3 regions of the Pseudarthrobacter sp. fls2-241-R2A-168 genome follow, and region 3 is predicted to be linked to each of the others. Evidence: riboswitches for the same ligand, from Rfam matches in the RefSeq annotation. Region 3 holds a riboswitch; each other region holds the start of a gene.
The links. Region 3 has a riboswitch for thiamine pyrophosphate ahead of QRN11_RS08940 (bifunctional hydroxymethylpyrimidine kinase/phosphomethylpyrimidine kinase). Riboswitches for the same ligand answer to the same signal wherever they lie in the genome.
Positions count from the first base shown of each region.

Region 1: linked by a shared signal. The riboswitch ahead of thiC (phosphomethylpyrimidine synthase ThiC) and the one ahead of QRN11_RS08940 (bifunctional hydroxymethylpyrimidine kinase/phosphomethylpyrimidine kinase) in region 3 are both predicted to bind thiamine pyrophosphate.
Region 2: linked by a shared signal. The riboswitch ahead of QRN11_RS22030 (ECF transporter S component) and the one ahead of QRN11_RS08940 (bifunctional hydroxymethylpyrimidine kinase/phosphomethylpyrimidine kinase) in region 3 are both predicted to bind thiamine pyrophosphate.

Region 1 covers NZ_JARVSG010000028.1:17,373-22,616, reverse strand. The annotation lists gene QRN11_RS15250 (alpha/beta fold hydrolase) at 1-65, shown strand, start outside; gene thiC (phosphomethylpyrimidine synthase ThiC) at 52-1,896, opposite strand; TPP riboswitch at 1,891-1,998, opposite strand; gene QRN11_RS15240 (amidohydrolase family protein) at 2,081-3,163, shown strand; gene QRN11_RS15235 (VOC family protein) at 3,267-4,142, shown strand; gene QRN11_RS15230 (hypothetical protein) at 4,295-4,735, shown strand; gene rpsP (30S ribosomal protein S16) at 4,931-5,244, shown strand, end outside.
Region 2 covers NZ_JARVSG010000059.1:5,506-10,749, forward strand. The annotation lists gene QRN11_RS22020 (energy-coupling factor transporter transmembrane component T family protein) at 1-517, opposite strand, end outside; gene QRN11_RS22025 (ABC transporter ATP-binding protein) at 514-2,067, opposite strand; gene QRN11_RS22030 (ECF transporter S component) at 2,067-2,690, opposite strand; TPP riboswitch at 2,750-2,890, opposite strand; gene QRN11_RS22035 (heme-degrading domain-containing protein) at 2,964-3,506, shown strand; gene QRN11_RS22040 (hypothetical protein) at 3,552-3,761, shown strand; gene QRN11_RS22045 (DUF4383 domain-containing protein) at 3,842-4,354, shown strand; gene QRN11_RS22050 (iron-containing redox enzyme family protein) at 4,412-5,244, shown strand, end outside.
Region 3 covers NZ_JARVSG010000012.1:7,518-12,761, forward strand. The annotation lists gene rpmA (50S ribosomal protein L27) at 63-326, opposite strand; gene rplU (50S ribosomal protein L21) at 386-694, opposite strand; gene QRN11_RS08940 (bifunctional hydroxymethylpyrimidine kinase/phosphomethylpyrimidine kinase) at 958-2,424, opposite strand; TPP riboswitch at 2,502-2,599, opposite strand; gene QRN11_RS08945 (Rne/Rng family ribonuclease) at 2,805-5,244, opposite strand, start outside.

The DNA of each region.
Region 1 (5,244 bases), on a different contig from region 3:
GGGACCGCATCCTACGGTCCTTTATCCGGGATGTGAGCAGGATCCAGTCACCTAGGGCGTCCTGACGCCCTGGCTTCCGGCGGGAACGCTCAGTTCCGGAAGGTAAACCTTGCCGCCGGCCGCCAGGAACTCCTCGCTCTTTCCGCGCATCCCTGCCGCGGCATCAGCCAGTGCCGCCTGCGCCGCCGCGGAACCGTACTCGTCCCGGATGTCCTGGCTGATCCGCATGGAGCAGAACTTGGGTCCGCACATGGAGCAGAAGTGCGCCGTCTTGGCCGGCTCGGCCGGCAGCGTCTCGTCATGGAACGCCTCGGCCGTCACCGGGTCGAGGGACAGCGCGAACTGGTCGCGCCAGCGGAACTCGAACCGTGCCTTGGACAGGGCGTCGTCGCGTTCGTGTGCGCCGGGGTGGCCCTTGGCGAGGTCCGCAGCGTGGGCAGCGATCTTGTAGGTGATCACCCCGGTTTTAACATCATCCTTGTTGGGCAGGCCCAGGTGTTCCTTCGGCGTGACGTAGCACAGCATGGCGGTGCCGTAGCGGGCGATCTCGGTGGCGCCGATGGCTGAGGTGATGTGGTCGTAGCCAGGCGCCACGTCGGTGACCAGCGGCCCCAGCGTGTAGAACGGGGCACCCTTGCACAGCTCCTGCTGGCGCTCCACGTTTTCGCGCACCAGGTGGAACGGAATGTGGCCGGGGCCTTCCACCATCACCTGCACGTCGTATTCCCATGCCCGCTGCGTGAGCTCAGCCAGCGTGTCCAGTTCGGCGAACTGCGCCGCATCGTTGGCGTCCGCCGTGGCCCCGGGCCGCAGTCCGTCACCCAAGGAGAAGGCGACGTCGTACCGGGCGAAGATTTCGCAGAGTTCGTCAAAGTGTGTGTAGAGGAAGTTCTCCTGGTGATGCGCCAGGCACCAGCCGGCCATGATCGAACCGCCGCGGGACACGATGCCCGTTACGCGGTTGGCCGTCAGGGGCACGTACCGGAGCAGAACCCCGGCGTGGATGGTCATGTAGTCCACACCCTGCTCGCATTGTTCGATCACGGTGTCGCGGAAAATTTCCCAGGTCAGGGCATTGGCTTCGCCGTTGACCTTCTCGAGTGCCTGGTAGATGGGAACGGTTCCGATCGGCACGGGGGAGTTGCGGATGATCCATTCCCTGGTGGTGTGGATGTCGTCGCCGGTGGACAGGTCCATCACGGTGTCCGCGCCCCACTGGGTGGCCCACTGCAGTTTGTCCACTTCCTCGGCGATGGAACTGGTGACGGCCGAGTTGCCGATGTTCGCGTTGATCTTCACCAGGAATGCCTTGCCGATGATCATCGGCTCGGATTCGGGGTGGTTGATGTTGTTGGGAATGATGGCCCGGCCGGCAGCAATTTCACTTCGGACCAGCTCGACGTCGCAGTTCTCCCGCAGGGCCACAAACCGCATCTCCGGGGTGACCACGCCCTGCCGGGCGTAGTGCATCTGGGTTACGGTCCTGCCGTCGACGGCGCGGCGGGGCACCGGCCGCGCGCCCTTCCACTCGGCGCTGGCCGCACCGCGGCGGACAGCCGAGCGTCCGTCGTCGAGCAGGTTCCGCCCGCGGCCGCCGTAAGCTTCCGTGTCCGCACGCGCTGCTATCCACTCAGCCCGGAATGGCGTGAGGCCGCGGACGGGATCACTGCCGGGCCCGGCGGTCCGGTAGACGCGGAACGGCCCGTTGGGCTGGCCGTTCGGTGAATCCGCCAGCTCGATTTCCGTGACCGGCACCCGTATCCCGGCCGCCGCGTCTTCGACAAACGCCAGGGAATGGGACTTCAGCGACTGCGTGACGGGTGGCTGGTCCTGGCCTTCGGACAGGCCGCCGGACTGAATTTGGGCAGGGTTGAGCTGTGCATTTGGTGTACTCAAGGAATACTCACTTCCTTCGCCGGCATTACCCGGACAGGTTCAACGGTCGCAGGCTGCGTCAGCCCGATCTCAGCCCCTGCAAGGGCACCCGTGTGGTCACCAAGAAGCTACCACAGCTGTTTCGGAAGGGCCGTGTCACATCCGGTGGTGCTAGCCTGTCCGGGCGGGAAAGCGAGGCAGATCCATGGCAGAGATCATCCAGTTCAACGGCGCCGTCCTGACCGGGCCGGACACCGAGGCACGCGGGCTGTGGTCCGTGGACGGCAGGCTGACCTTCCGGCGGCCGGCGGCGGAACCGGACAGGATCCTTGATGGCTGGGTGCTGCCGGGATTCGTTGACGCCCACTGCCATATCGGCCTGGGAACCGGTGGCGCCGTTGACGAAGCGACGGCGGGAGAGCAGGCAAGGACCGACCTGAATGCGGGCACGCTGCTGGTCAGGGACGCAGGTTCCCCCGCAGACACCCGCTTCCTCCAGGGCAGCCGCAACGGGCCGCTGCTGATCCGCGCCGGCAGGCATGTCGCCCGGACCCGCAGGTACCTCCGCGGCTTCGCCGAGGAAGTCGAGCCCGACGGCCTGGTGGAAGCCGTCCGGAAGCAGGCCCGCGACGGCGACGGCTGGGTCAAGCTCGTAGGGGACTGGATCGACCGCGGCGCCGGCGACCTGGCGCCGTCGTTCCCTGCCGCCGTCGTCAAGGACGCCGTCCAGGCCGTGCACGACGAAGGTGCCAGGATCACCGCGCACTGCTTCGCCGAAGAAACACTGGACCAGATGCTGGACGCGGACATTGACTGCATCGAACACGCCACCGGACTGTTGCCGCGGCACCTTCCGCGGTTCGTGGAGCAGGGTGTTGCCATGGTGCCCACCCTCATCAACATCGCCACTTTCCCTGACATAGCCGCGCAGGCGGAGCCCAAGTTCCCGCGGTATGCGGCCCATATGCGTGCCCTGTGGGAACGGCGGGCGGAGCGGGTGCTGGAGGCCTTCGACGCCGGAGTGAAGATCTACGCCGGAACGGATGCCGGCAGCGTCATCCGCCACGGTCGGATCGGTGATGAAATCCTGGCCCTCCACCATGCAGGCCTGCCTGTGGCCGCCGCCCTTGACGCCGCCTGCTGGGGCGCCCGGAAGTGGCTGGGTGTTGACGCGCTCGAGGAAGGTGCCCGGGCCGACGTCGTACTCTGCCGGGAGGATCCGCGGCAGGTTCCGGAAACGGTGCAGGAGTTGGCCCATGTGGTGCTGGGCGGGCGCGTCGTCCGCTGAGACACGGATAACCTGAAAACTGCTTGGAATAAATTGAAGCTTCAAGTAATTTTAATAGTGACAGGCCCACCAACCCGACGGGCCCCAGCACCGGGAGTTTTCAATGACTGCAGAAGCCGCCACCCAGGATCTTCTTCCTGCCGACCTCACTATGGGCACCGTGATGCTCAAGGTGGGCGACATGAAGGTCATGACCGACTACTACCAGCGTGCACTGGGGCTTGAAGTTGTGGCCGAGCAGGACGGCGGGCTGTACCTTGGCCGGCTCCAGAAGCCGCTGGTCCACCTTGCCCCCGCTCCGGGATTGAACCTCCCCGGCAGGGGGGAAGCCGGCCTTTTCCACACGGCCCTGCTGTTTGAGAACCAGGCCGACCTCGCAGCCACCATCGCCACTGCCGCCCGGTTCGAGCCGCGCTCCTTCGCCGGCAGTGCTGACCACCTCGTCAGCGAGGCCTTCTACTTCACCGATCCCGAAGGCAACGGCATTGAGCTCTACTGGGACCGCCCGCGGAGCAACTGGTCCTGGAACGGTACTGACGTGGTGATGGACAGCCTCGCCCTGCCGCCACAGCGCTACCTGGAGCAGCACCTCACCGAAGAATCCCTGCAGCGCCAGCGCGGAACAGTGGCCGGAGTCGGCCACGTCCACCTCCAGGTTGGCGACGTCCAGTCGGCCCGGGACTTCTACGTGGGCACCCTTGGCTTTGAAAAGACCGCCGGCTGGCACGGACAGGCACTCTTTGTCTCCGCCGGCGGGTACCACCACCACATGGCGATGAACGTCTGGAACAGCCGCGGGGCGGGGCCCCGCAAGGACACTCTTGGCCTGGGTGAAGTGCTCATCGAAGTTCCCTCGGGGGACGACGTCGGGGCGCTCGCTGACCGGCTGAAGGTCGCCGGGGTGCCCGCGCACCACACCGGTGCGGAACTGCGGTTCGAGGATCCCTGGCGCAACAACATCCGGGTCGCAGTCCGCTGAGCCCGCCTGCGAACCCCGTTGGGATGCCGCCTGCCGGAACGGGTGCGGGCGGCGGGGGCCGGGGCGGTGTACTAGGCTGATGCCGAACGGCCGGCGCGGCAGGTGCCGCTTGCTTGAGCGGCCGCACCGTCGACGGAACGAGGGCACTTCCCATGGGCTTCACCGAGATCTTTGTTGCCGACCACGCAGGCGCGCTGAAGCGCGCCGGAGTGCTGGACCAGGGCAGCGGCCAGCCGGCCGCGCACGCTGTGCGCATCCCCGAAATCAGCGACTTCGAAATTGAGCAGCTTGGTGATCTCGCCGGCACCGCCGTGCATGCCGGCGGCGCCGACTACGAGCTGACCATGGTGGACATAGCCAGCGACTCGCTCCTTGCTGTACCCCCGGCCATGGTCCGTGCCCTCGCCGACCTTCTGACCTATGAGATCGAAGGGGAAGGCAACGTCCTGGATGACGTCGCCGAACAGTGGGCTGCCCAGGAGGACATGCCGTTCGATTCCGCCCAGGCCCGGACCTACGTCCGGCGACTGGCGGAACTCGCCGGCGGAATCGACGACTCCGAACGCAGCGGACTGTACGTCTGGACCTCCTGAGCACCATGCCCGCAGGCGCGGGCAGGGTGTCAAGTCGAAATCCGGGCGCTCATCTGGCACAATAAACAGGTACTCGATCTGCGTGGCCCCTCTCTCCGCGTCCGGATCCTGTCCTTCGAGCCCGCAAGTATGGCCCGCCCCACGGGTGCAGAACGCCGGGTTCACCCCCTTTCTGAAACAGGAGTGACCACAAAAGTGGCCGTAAAGATTCGCCTTAAGCGCTTTGGCAAAATGCGCGCACCGTACTACCGCATCGTCGTCGCAGACTCACGCACCAAGCGTGACGGCCGCGCCATCGAGGAAATCGGCAAGTACCACCCCACCGAAGAGCCCTCATACATCGAGGTTAACTCCGAGCGTGCACAGTACTGGCTGTCCGTCGGCGCCCAGCCGTCCGAGCAGGTTGCCGCGATCCTGAAGATCACCGGTGACTGGCAGAAGTTCAAGGGCCTGCCGGGCCAGGAAGGCACCCTCAAGACCAAGTCTGAGAAAGTAGCCTTCGTTGCTCC
Region 2 (5,244 bases), on a different contig from region 3:
GGGCCATGCCGATGGTCTGCCACTCTTCAGCCAGCAGCCCCACCAGCCGCATGGCTGCCAGCGTCCCCAGCACGAACCGGTGCGGGAGCCGTGCCTTTTGCGCCAGCGCGTCGGCCAGGTCAGTGGGGTCTGTACAGCTCATCAGCAGTACCGCCGGCAGCGCAATTGCCAGCCCGCGCAGCATAAAACCGGCTCCGAGTTCCAGCGATCCTTCACTCATGGTCCAGAGGCCGACGTCGATCAGCGTCTTTCCGCTGTCCGGCGCCAGGATGGAGGTGCTCCAGCCGCCCACGGCTGCGGCGATGATCAGCGGCCAGCCCCGCTGCCACAACAGCGCGAGGGTGAGGCCGGCCAGTGGAAACAACAGGAGCTCAAAGACGAGCGCCACCGAGGCGGATACCCAGTCGATGGAGAGCGCCAGGACCGCGGTCACCAGAAACACAGCAGCGAACTTGCTTAGCGGGTTGGCGCGGGCCAGCAGAGCATGGTTTGCCTGCAGGTTCAGTTCCTGCCTCATGATGCCACCGCCGGCGCTGCGGCCATGCGCAGTTCAGTCCCGCCCAGGGCCGCCGTGAACTCGGCATCATGGGTCACCGAGACCACCGCGGTGCCGGCGTCGAGGAGTTCGGACAGGAACGAGGCCAGCTCGGCCCAGGTGTTGGCATCCTGGCCGAACGTGGGTTCGTCCAGGACCAGGACCTGGGGATGCGCGGCCAGGACCGTTGCCACGGAAAGCCGCCGCTTTTCCCCGCCGGACAGCGTATAGGGGTTGGCGTCAACGAGCTCCGTCAGCCGCAACCGCTCCAGCAGCTCGTCCACCCGCTCCGCCCCGTGGCCAAGATGCCGCGGACCAAACAGAAGTTCGTCCAGCACTTTCCCTGTGACGAACTGGTGCTCAGGCTCCTGGAAAACGGTCCCCACGCGCTCGATCAGCTGCTCCGCCTTCCACCGGTAAGGATCAATTCCCGCACCCCGGCTGAGCGCCAGGGTGGCCGAGACCTTGCCGGCAACTGGCTCCAACAGCCCGGCAAGGGTCAGTGCGAACGTCGACTTTCCCGCGCCGTTGGGCCCGGTGATGGCCAGCGCCTGCCCGGCGCGGACCTGGGCGGAGATGCCCTGCTGCACGGGCACCGGCGGCAGCTTCCGGAACCCCTTGCGGCGGGCCCGTGCCCGCGAAACCGCCAGTTCCTCGGCGGCGAGGAGAAGGTCGCCGGTCCCGGGCACCGGGCCCTCCGCGCGCTGCCTGGTTTCCGGAACGTAGCCCGGCACCCAGACACCGGCCGCAATGAGCATGCTCCTGGCCTCGCTGAGCACCTGGTCCGGCGGACCGTCCAAAAGCACTGCGGACTCCGTGGACGAACCCGGCTGCAGCACCACGATCCGGTCCACCAGGTCCTTCCACACGGACACCCGGTGCTCCACCACCACCAGGGTTGCCCCGGTTTTGTCCAGGCAGCGCGCCACGGCATCGCGGACCTCCAGCACCCCGGCAGGGTCCAGGTTGGCTGTCGGCTCGTCGAGGAGGATCAGCCCGGGCCGCATGGCAAGGATGCCGGCGAGCGCCAGCCGCTGCTTCTGCCCGCCGGACAGGGCCGACGTCGGGTGGTCCAGCGGCAGGTGGGACAGGCCGACGTCGTCGAGCGCCTCGTGCACGCGCGTCCAGATTTCATCGCGGGGCACCGCAAGGTTCTCTGCGCCGAAGGCGACGTCGTCACCCACCCGGGACAGGACCACCTGCGTCTCCGGATCCTGCTGCATCAGGCCGGCGCGGCCTCGCTGCTCCCGCGGGGAGGCACTGTCAACCAGCAGCGAACCGGACTCGTCGGATTCGCCGGCGTCGCCGTCGTCGTTAACATCGCCCAGGACCCCCGCCAGGGCATGGAGGAGGGTGGACTTGCCCGCCCCGGAAGGGCCGAGGAGCAGCACACGCTCCCCCGGCTGGATGTCCAGATCAAGGGCACGGACCGCGGGTTTGGCCCGTCCGGCATGCCGCCAGCCCCAACCGCGGGCGCTGATGGCTGCCGGACGCACCGCAGCCGGCGCCCCGGAATGGGATGGAGCGGTCATCAGGAGAAGACTGGCTCCGTTGCTGCCTTCCGCGAGGCAAACGAGCCCAGGACTCCGGTCTTCGCCAGCCCGCGGGTGGCGATCCAGGACAGTGCCCCGGCAATGATGGCACCCGAGACTGCCGTGAAGATGATGTACGCCAGCTTGTCCCCGCCCGAGTACGCGATGTTCCAGCCCCACGGGGCGAAAGAGTCGTTAAGGCCGCAGAACAGGCCCGCCCCGGCACCGGCCAGCAGCGACACCGGCAGGTTGAACTTCCTGTACACGAAGATGGCGAAGATGATCTCTGCGCCCAAGCCCTGGACAAAGCCGGAGAACAGCACGGAGGCACCGTACTGCGACCCCATCAGCAGCTCGCCGGTGGCGGCCACGGTTTCGCAGAACAGCGCGGCGCCCGGCTTGCGGATGATGAGCATGCCCAGCACGGCCGGAATCATCCAGCCGCCGGCGATCAGGCCGGTCAGGGGCGGATAGACGGCGTTCATGGGGGCCGAGACTGCGGCAGCCCCCTGGGACCAGGCCCAGAAGATGACGCCGCCGGCGACGGCGATCAGGGCCGCCACCACAATGTCCACGACGCGCCAGGACCTACTGGTGGTCTTCTTTACTGCTGTTGTTGCCATGTGATCCTCCTGAGGAACAGGAGGGGAAAGTGCGGCAAAGGCACTGACTGCCGTTGCCGGACTTCGAGAACTCGACTCCCTTGCGCCGGTACTAACCGGATCAGGTTCGAGGGTCTGCGGCTGTCCGCACTCTCAGCGCCCACCTGCGGATCCTGGCATGGCCAGTGATGCCCGACGGCGGCGCTCCCCTGTCGTTAATTGATTCTGTGGGTAGATAAATAGCCCTGCTGGGCGTGGTCCAGTTTACACCGGAGGAGGGGTAGATTGTGGGCCATGACTGCCAATGCGCCGGATATGACTGAGTTCGATCCCGATTCCGATGACACCCAGCCTGAGGGCTCCCTGCAGGCCCTCATCGCGCGGATAGAGGGCGAAATCCGCGAGCTCCAGTTCCCCCGGTTTTCGATGGACGACGCCCTGAACCTGGGGCTCCTGCTGGTGGAACTGGGCAAGGAGGACCAGCTCCCCATCGCCATCGACATCACCAAGGGCGACCAGGTCCTCTTCCATGTGGCCCTGCCGGGCGCCACTCCGGACAACGAGTTCTGGATCCGGACCAAAAAGCGCACCGCCGCACGGTATGAGGTGCCGTCCCTGCTGGTGGGGCTGCGCGGACGGCTCGGCGGCGGCAGGATCGAGGACCACGCCTGGTTCGACCAAAGCCGGTATGCGGCCCACGGGGGCTCCTTTCCGGTCTACGTCGCAGATGTGGGCGCCGTGGCAACCGTGACCGTTTCGGGGCTGCCCCAGGTGCAGGACCACAACCTGGTGGTGCAGGCCCTGCGCGAAGTCCTTGGTTCGATGGGTGCTCACTGACGCAGCGTTCGAAGCTGCAAAGTTCCGGCGACGGGGAGGGGCATCGTGAGCAGTCCGTTGGGGGAGAACCAGGTGCGGGCGGCGGTGGACAAAGCCGAGGACGAGATGATCTACATTGGCCCGGACCATCCCTACTATCCCCTGCTCGCAGAACTTGTGGCCGCCGTCGGGAAGGCCTGGCAACAGGGGTATGAGCAGGGCCGCCACGGCGGGCACCACGCCAACCCCTACGCCTGGAACAACCCGGAGGAGTGAACTCCGGGTAGGAAGCGTGCTTAGCATTTATTAGTAATCATGCTTACTATGTTGTTCCCGGCTTTTGAGGAGTACAGCATATGGCGGTCAGCACCCGCGGCACCGACGCGAGGACGGGCCTGCAGAAGGCCACCCTTGCCACGAGCATCGTCTTCCTGCTGCTGGGGATGTTGGGATTCATTCCTGGCATTACCGATAATTTCGATTCCTTGGGCTTCGCCGGACCCGGCTCTAAAGCAGAGCTGTTCGGCGTTTTCCGAGTGTCGGTGCTGCACAATGCCGTCCATTTAGCGACAGCTATTGCGGGGCTGGTGATGGCCAGAACGCACCGGCAGGGACGGAACTTCCTCATTTACGGGGGCGTCGCCTACCTCTTCCTCTGGCTGTACGGCCTGCTGATGGGCGATGACCTGCCGGCAAACTTCCTTCCCGAAAACAATGCGGACAACTGGCTGCACCTGGCCTTGGGCCTGGCCATGATCGCCCTTGCCGTCCTGCTGTCGCCAAAGACCGTTCCCGGCGATAAGTCCTTTCCCGGCAGCCAGGGCATGGACCGCCCGGCCCGGAACCCGGACGAGCACAACCAGACCTAACGCCCACCGAAACCCGCTGTCGACGACGCAGCAGCGCCGCACGCCCAAAGGAGCACCATGAAGATCCCGGAACCTCGAGGTCCGATCACCAGCACCCTCTTTCGTGCCCTCACCTGCACGCCCGGCAGTGACGAGGGTGCCGCCGCCGTGGAGGACCTGCGCCTGCTGGCCAGGCCCAAGGCCTCCAAAGACATCATTGGCGACGACGACGTCCAACTGGCCCTCTTCTGCCTTTACGAGCTGCACTATTCGGGGCTGGAAGGGGTCAGTGACGAGTGGGAGTGGGAACCCGGGCTGATCCATCTGCGCCGCTTGATGGAGCGCCCGTTCGAAGCGGCGCTCCGGGCTGCCGCCGCCTCCGCCGCCGGAGAGATCAACGTGCCGCCCGCCGCGGAGCTCACCAGCGACGCCGTGGCGGACATCCTGTTTGGCCTCGCTGCCAGCGACACCGGCCCCAGTGTCTCCCGCTTCGTGGCCAAAAAGGCGACGCTGGACCAGCTCCAGGAGTTCCTGATCCACAAGTCCATCTACCAGCTCAAGGAAGCCGACCCGCACACCTGGGCCATCCCCCGCCTCACCGGCAGGCCCAAGGCTGCCCTCGTGGAAATCCAGGCCGACGAGTACGGCGGCGGACGCCCCGAACGGATGCACAGCGCGCTGTTCGCCCGCACCATGCGGGGGTTGGCCATGGATGACCAGTACGGCGCCTACGTCGACGCCGTTCCCGCCGTCTCCCTCGCGGCGGTCAACATGATGTCTCTCTTCGGGTTGAACCGCCGGCTGCGCGGGGCCATCACCGGGCACCTGGCCCTCTATGAAATGACCTCCTCCCAACCGAACCGGCTGTACGGCAACGGCTTCAGGCGGCACGGCTTCGACGCTGACGTGAC
Region 3 (5,244 bases):
ATGCGGTTAAAAGAACAGTGGAGCGGACCCTCAGGCCCGCTCCACCGCTTCAGAACTGGTTGTTACTCTGCAGCTGCAGCAGCAACGATGTTGACGACGCGACGACCGCGGCGGGTGCCGAATTCAACGGCGCCCGGGGTCAGGGCGAACAGGGTGTCGTCGCCGCCACGGCCAACGCCGGCGCCCGGGTGGAAGTGGGTGCCGCGCTGGCGGACGATGATCTCGCCAGCGGAAACAACCTGGCCGCCGAAGCGCTTTACGCCGAGGTACTGAGCGTTGGAATCACGACCGTTGCGAGTGGAGCTCGCGCCCTTTTTATGTGCCATTTGAAATGCCTGCCTCTAAATTCTGGGGATCTGCTGAAAAACCTGAACAGTAACGAAGGTTACTGGATACCAGTGATCTTGACCTTGGTCAGTTCCTGGCGGTGACCCTGGCGCTTCTTGTAACCGGTCTTGTTCTTGAACTTCTGGATCACAATCTTCGGACCACGGAGGTCGTTCAGGATCTCAGCTGTAACAGTTACCTTGGCCAGGTCAGCAGCGGCAGTGGTGATCTTGTCACCATCAACCAGGAGCAGCGCGGGCAGCTGAATGGTGCTGCCAGCCCCACCGGCGACGCGGTTCAGGGTAACGAAGTCTCCAACGGAAACCTTCTCTTGGCGGCCGCCTGCGCGGACAATCGCGTACACCACTTGGGAACTCACTTCTCTCGACGTTTATAACTAAATTTGCGTGCGGAACCGACTATCAAAAGCCTGGTTTCTCGCTGTGCCTCAACGCCGTGGGGTCGTAACCCAAGTGTTGGCGTAAGCACCGAAGATCTAGATTACGCTAATTTTGTCTTCGGCCGCAAATGAGGCTGGTTCCCGGCGGGTTGCTGTGATAGGTACCACAGTCCAGGTCCGGCGTCCGCACCCTGCCCCACCATAGTACCGGCCCGCACGCCGGCGGTTGTTCAGGCGTGCAGGCGCGGCGCGTCAAAGAAGTCCACTTCCAGCCGGCAGGACTGCTTGAACGCCGTGATCATCGCGTCCCTGTCCGCGGCCGAGGCGTTGCGTGCCGCCTCATCCACAATGGCAATGGCCTGGCGGGTGGCGGCGGCGAAGCCCTCATCAGCGTAGGTGCGCAGCCAGGCAGCGTATGGGTGCCCGGCAGGTTCGCCGGCGGCGAGGAACTGGGCGTGCAGGGATGCACCAACCTCTGCGTACAGCCAGAAGCAGGGCAGGACCGCTGCGGCCAGCACTGCATAACTGCCCGACGCCGAAGCCGCGGTCAGGTGGTCAACGTAAGACTTCGTTACCGGGCCAAGTTCCGGCCGGACGGCGCGGGTGCTCAGCCAGGAGCGGTGAAGTTCCGACTCGACCTCCAGGCACTGGCTGGCAGACCCGGCCCAGAAGAGCTGTTCTGCCTCGGTGGGCGCCAAGGCGCTGGCCCGTGCCAACACCCGGGAGTAGCCGTTGAGATAGATGGCGTCCTGCGCAAGGTAGTACGCGAACTCCTGCTCCTCAAGGCTGCCGGAGACCAGGCCGCGGATGAAGTCCAGGGCGTAGATATCCTCCAGGTCCGGCTGGGCCTCACTCCAGAGCCGGGCGGCGAAGCTGCCTTCAGAGGGAATCGGCGGCAGGTGGTGGAAATGGTGCACCGGGCCGTTGCCGGTTCCCACCTCCAACGTTCCCGACGCTTCCAGCGCGCCTGCCAGCCACGGCTTGACCTCACGGAGTGACGCTTCCCAGTCCCCCAGCCGCGCTTGGGCAGTAGCCATCGCGGAGGACAGCGAACAGCCGGTCCCGTGGCTGTTCCGGGTTGCCACCCGCTCCCCGGACAGCACCACAATGTCACTGGACAGCAGGCCCGCGGTGTTGACCAGGGCATCCGGGCACTCGCTGCCGTCCAGGTGGCCGCCCTTGACCAGCACGGTGGCCCCGGTAGCCGCGGAGAGGGCGCGTCCCTGTTCCAGGGCTCCCGCCCAGTCCTCCTGCACGTCGCCGCCCACCAGCATGGCGAGTTCAATGAGGTTGGGGGTGATGAGGTGGGCCAGCGGCAGGAGTCCGCGCAGCGCGGCTTCGGCGGACTCCTGCAGGAGCCGGTCGCCGCTGGTTGCCACCATCACCGGGTCCAGGACCACGACGGCGGGACGGACCTTGCGCAGCCAGTCCCCCACCGCTTCGATCACCTCGGCACTGCCGAGCATTCCGATCTTGACGGCATCGATGCCGATGTCGTCGCTGACGGCATCCAGCTGCGCAGCCAGGAAATCGGCCGGCGGAACGTGAACGGACCGGACGCCATGGGTGTTCTGGGCGGTAAGGGCCGTGATGGCGGCCATTCCGTAGCCGCCCAATGCCGCAATGCTTTTGAGGTCGGCCTGGATGCCGGCTCCCCCGGACGGATCAGAACCGGCAATGGACAGCACTCGTGGCACAGGGCGGCAAGGTGCCGTGGGTGCTGGGAAGAAGGCTGCGGAGACGGAAGTTGGGGTGGCAGCGGGTATTGCAAGAGTCGCAGACAAGAGGACATCCCTTCGCCGGTGCTAGCCGGACAGGTTCAACGGGTGTGGATCTCAGCCGGCTCTCTGCGCGGCACCCCGTGTCGGTTCCCCAGCCTAGCTTTTTTGGCCGGTGCAGGCAGAAGGTGACACATTGCGACCCGACTGAACTGTCTTCCTGAGCCCTGAACTGTCTTCCTGAGCCTTGAACTGTCTTCCTGAGCCTTGAACTGTTCGGCAGAAGGTATGGCAATGCCCGGCCGGCCACGGGTGTGGCTGGCCGGGCATTGCCTGCTGATTGTCAGCGCTGTTTGCTCCTAGAGCTCCGAGGCCGGGACCCCTACGCCCAGGATGATGGGCGCTTCGGCCCCCTTGGCTGCCGGCTTTTCAGCACCCGCGCTTCCGGTGCCGGCCGGCTGGGGGGCCTTCGCCTCATGGGAGTGGCCCGTGCCGGCCGGAGCAACGTTCTCGTGCTGCTCCACGGTGGTTTCATTTGCAGCACCCTGGGCGCGGCTGGCGCTGCGGTGGCGCCGGGGCCGGCGCTGCCGCGTCTGCTCGAGCGTGTGGTCGCTGTAGTCCTTCTCCGGTGCCTCAGCGCGCTGGGGAGCGGGCTGGGACTGCTGCGCCGGCGCCGCCTGTTCAGCCCGCGGGTTCTGCTCCTGCGCCTGCTCGTGCGCCTGCTCAGGTTCAGCCTGCTCCTGCCGCGCTTCAGTGTCCGGCCGGGCTTCCGGTTCCGTGGCCGGCTGGCCAAGGTGGGCGAACGCTTCGGCGAGCCGGTCCAGGGTCAGTGCCGGCCGGGGCTGCTGTTCCTCCGCGTGCTCCACAAACGGCAGTACCACCTTCTCGCCGCCGAAGGTCAGCACGGCAGCCGGACGGGTATCGGCGTCGCGCTTTTCAACAGCCGGTGCGGGAGCGGGCTGATCCCCAGCCGCCTGCTTGGCTGCCGCCACCTCGTCATCATGCAGGTGCGCTGCGTGCGCAGCGGCGGCGATGTTGGCCAGTGCCAGCCTGGTGGCTTCTGCCTTGGCGTGCCGTTCAGCGTCCGAGGGGTCGGGGTGCACGGTGTGGATCTGCACGGCAGCAGCAGGCGCTGCTTCGGGCTGCTGGCCGCCGCGGCCCCGGCGCCGCTTCCGGTCGGGGCGGGCACCGGGCTGGTTGTTGTCCGGGCGCAGGCTGTCAGGGCGGTGGCCTTCATTGCGCGCTTCGGGGCGGCTGTCAGCACGCTGGACGTGGTGCTCGGCGGCCACGATGTTGGCGCGGCGGTGCTCCACGGGGTCGTCGTGGGTGACCACGCCGCGGCCTGCGCACGCTTCACACTGTTCGCCGAACACTTCGAGCAGGCCGGTGCCCATCCGCTTGCGCGTCATCTGGACCAGGCCCAGCGAGGTGACCTCGGCCACCTGGTGCTTGGTGCGGTCGCGTCCCAGGCATTCCACCAGGCGGCGCAACACGAGGTCGCGGTTGGATTCGAGGACCATGTCAATGAAGTCGATGACGATGATGCCGCCGATATCGCGCAGCCGGAGCTGGCGGACCACTTCCTCCGCGGCCTCGAGGTTGTTTTTGGTCACCGTCTCTTCGAGGTTTCCGCCGCTGCCGGTGAACTTGCCGGTATTGACGTCCACCACGGTCATGGCTTCGGTGCGGTCGATCACCAGCGAACCGCCGGAGGGCAGGAAGACCTTACGCTCCAGCGCCTTGTGGATCTGCTCGTCGATGCGCCAGGCGGCGAAGATGTCCTGGTCCTTGGTCCACTTCTCCAGGCGGCCCACCAGGTCCGGAGCCACGTACGTGACGTAGGCCTCGATGGTGTCCCAGGCTTCCTCGCCGGAGACGATCAGTTTGGAGAAATCTTCGTTGAAGACGTCGCGGACCACCTTGATGGTGAGGTCCGGTTCGCCGTAGAGCAGCTCCGGGGCAAGGATCTTGGTGGACTTCGACTGGCTCTCGATGCCCTCCCACTGGGCGCGCAGCCGGTTGATGTCGTGCGTCAGCTCTTCCTCGGACGCACCCTCCGCAGCTGTGCGCACAATCACGCCGGCGTGCTCGGGAAGGCGGTCCTTCAGGATCCGCTTGAGGCGGTTGCGCTCGACGTCGGGCAGCTTGCGGGAGATGCCGGTCATGGAACCGCCGGGCACGTACACCAGGTAGCGGCCTGGCAGCGAGATCTGGCTGGTCAGGCGGGCGCCCTTGTGGCCCACGGGGTCCTTGGTCACCTGGACCAGGACCGTATCGCCTGACTTCAGGGCGTTTTCGATGCGGCGCTGTTTGCCCTCGAGATTAACGGCTTCCCAGTTGACCTCGCCGGCGTACAGGACCGCGTTACGGCCGCGTCCGATGTCCACGAAGGCAGCTTCCATGGACGGCAGCACATTCTGGACCTTGCCCAGGTAGACGTTGCCGATCAGGGAGTCCTGCTGTGTCTTGGATACAAAGTGCTCGGCCAGGACGCCGTCTTCGAGGACGGCGATCTGGATTCTGTCGTCGCGCTGGCGGACGATCATCTGCCGGTCCACGGATTCGCGGCGGGCCAGGAACTCTGCTTCGGTGATGACGGTGCGGCGGCGGCCGGTATCGCGGGACTCGCGGCGGCGCTGCTTCTTCGCCTCCAGGCGGGTGGAACCCTTGACACTGGTGACCCGGTTGCTGACCGGCGCTTCGGTGACGGCGCGCGGCGCACGGACGCGGGTGACGGTGTTAGGCGGGTCGTCTTCCCCGCCGCCAGTCAGCTCGAGGTCCTGGTCACCGCGGCGGCGG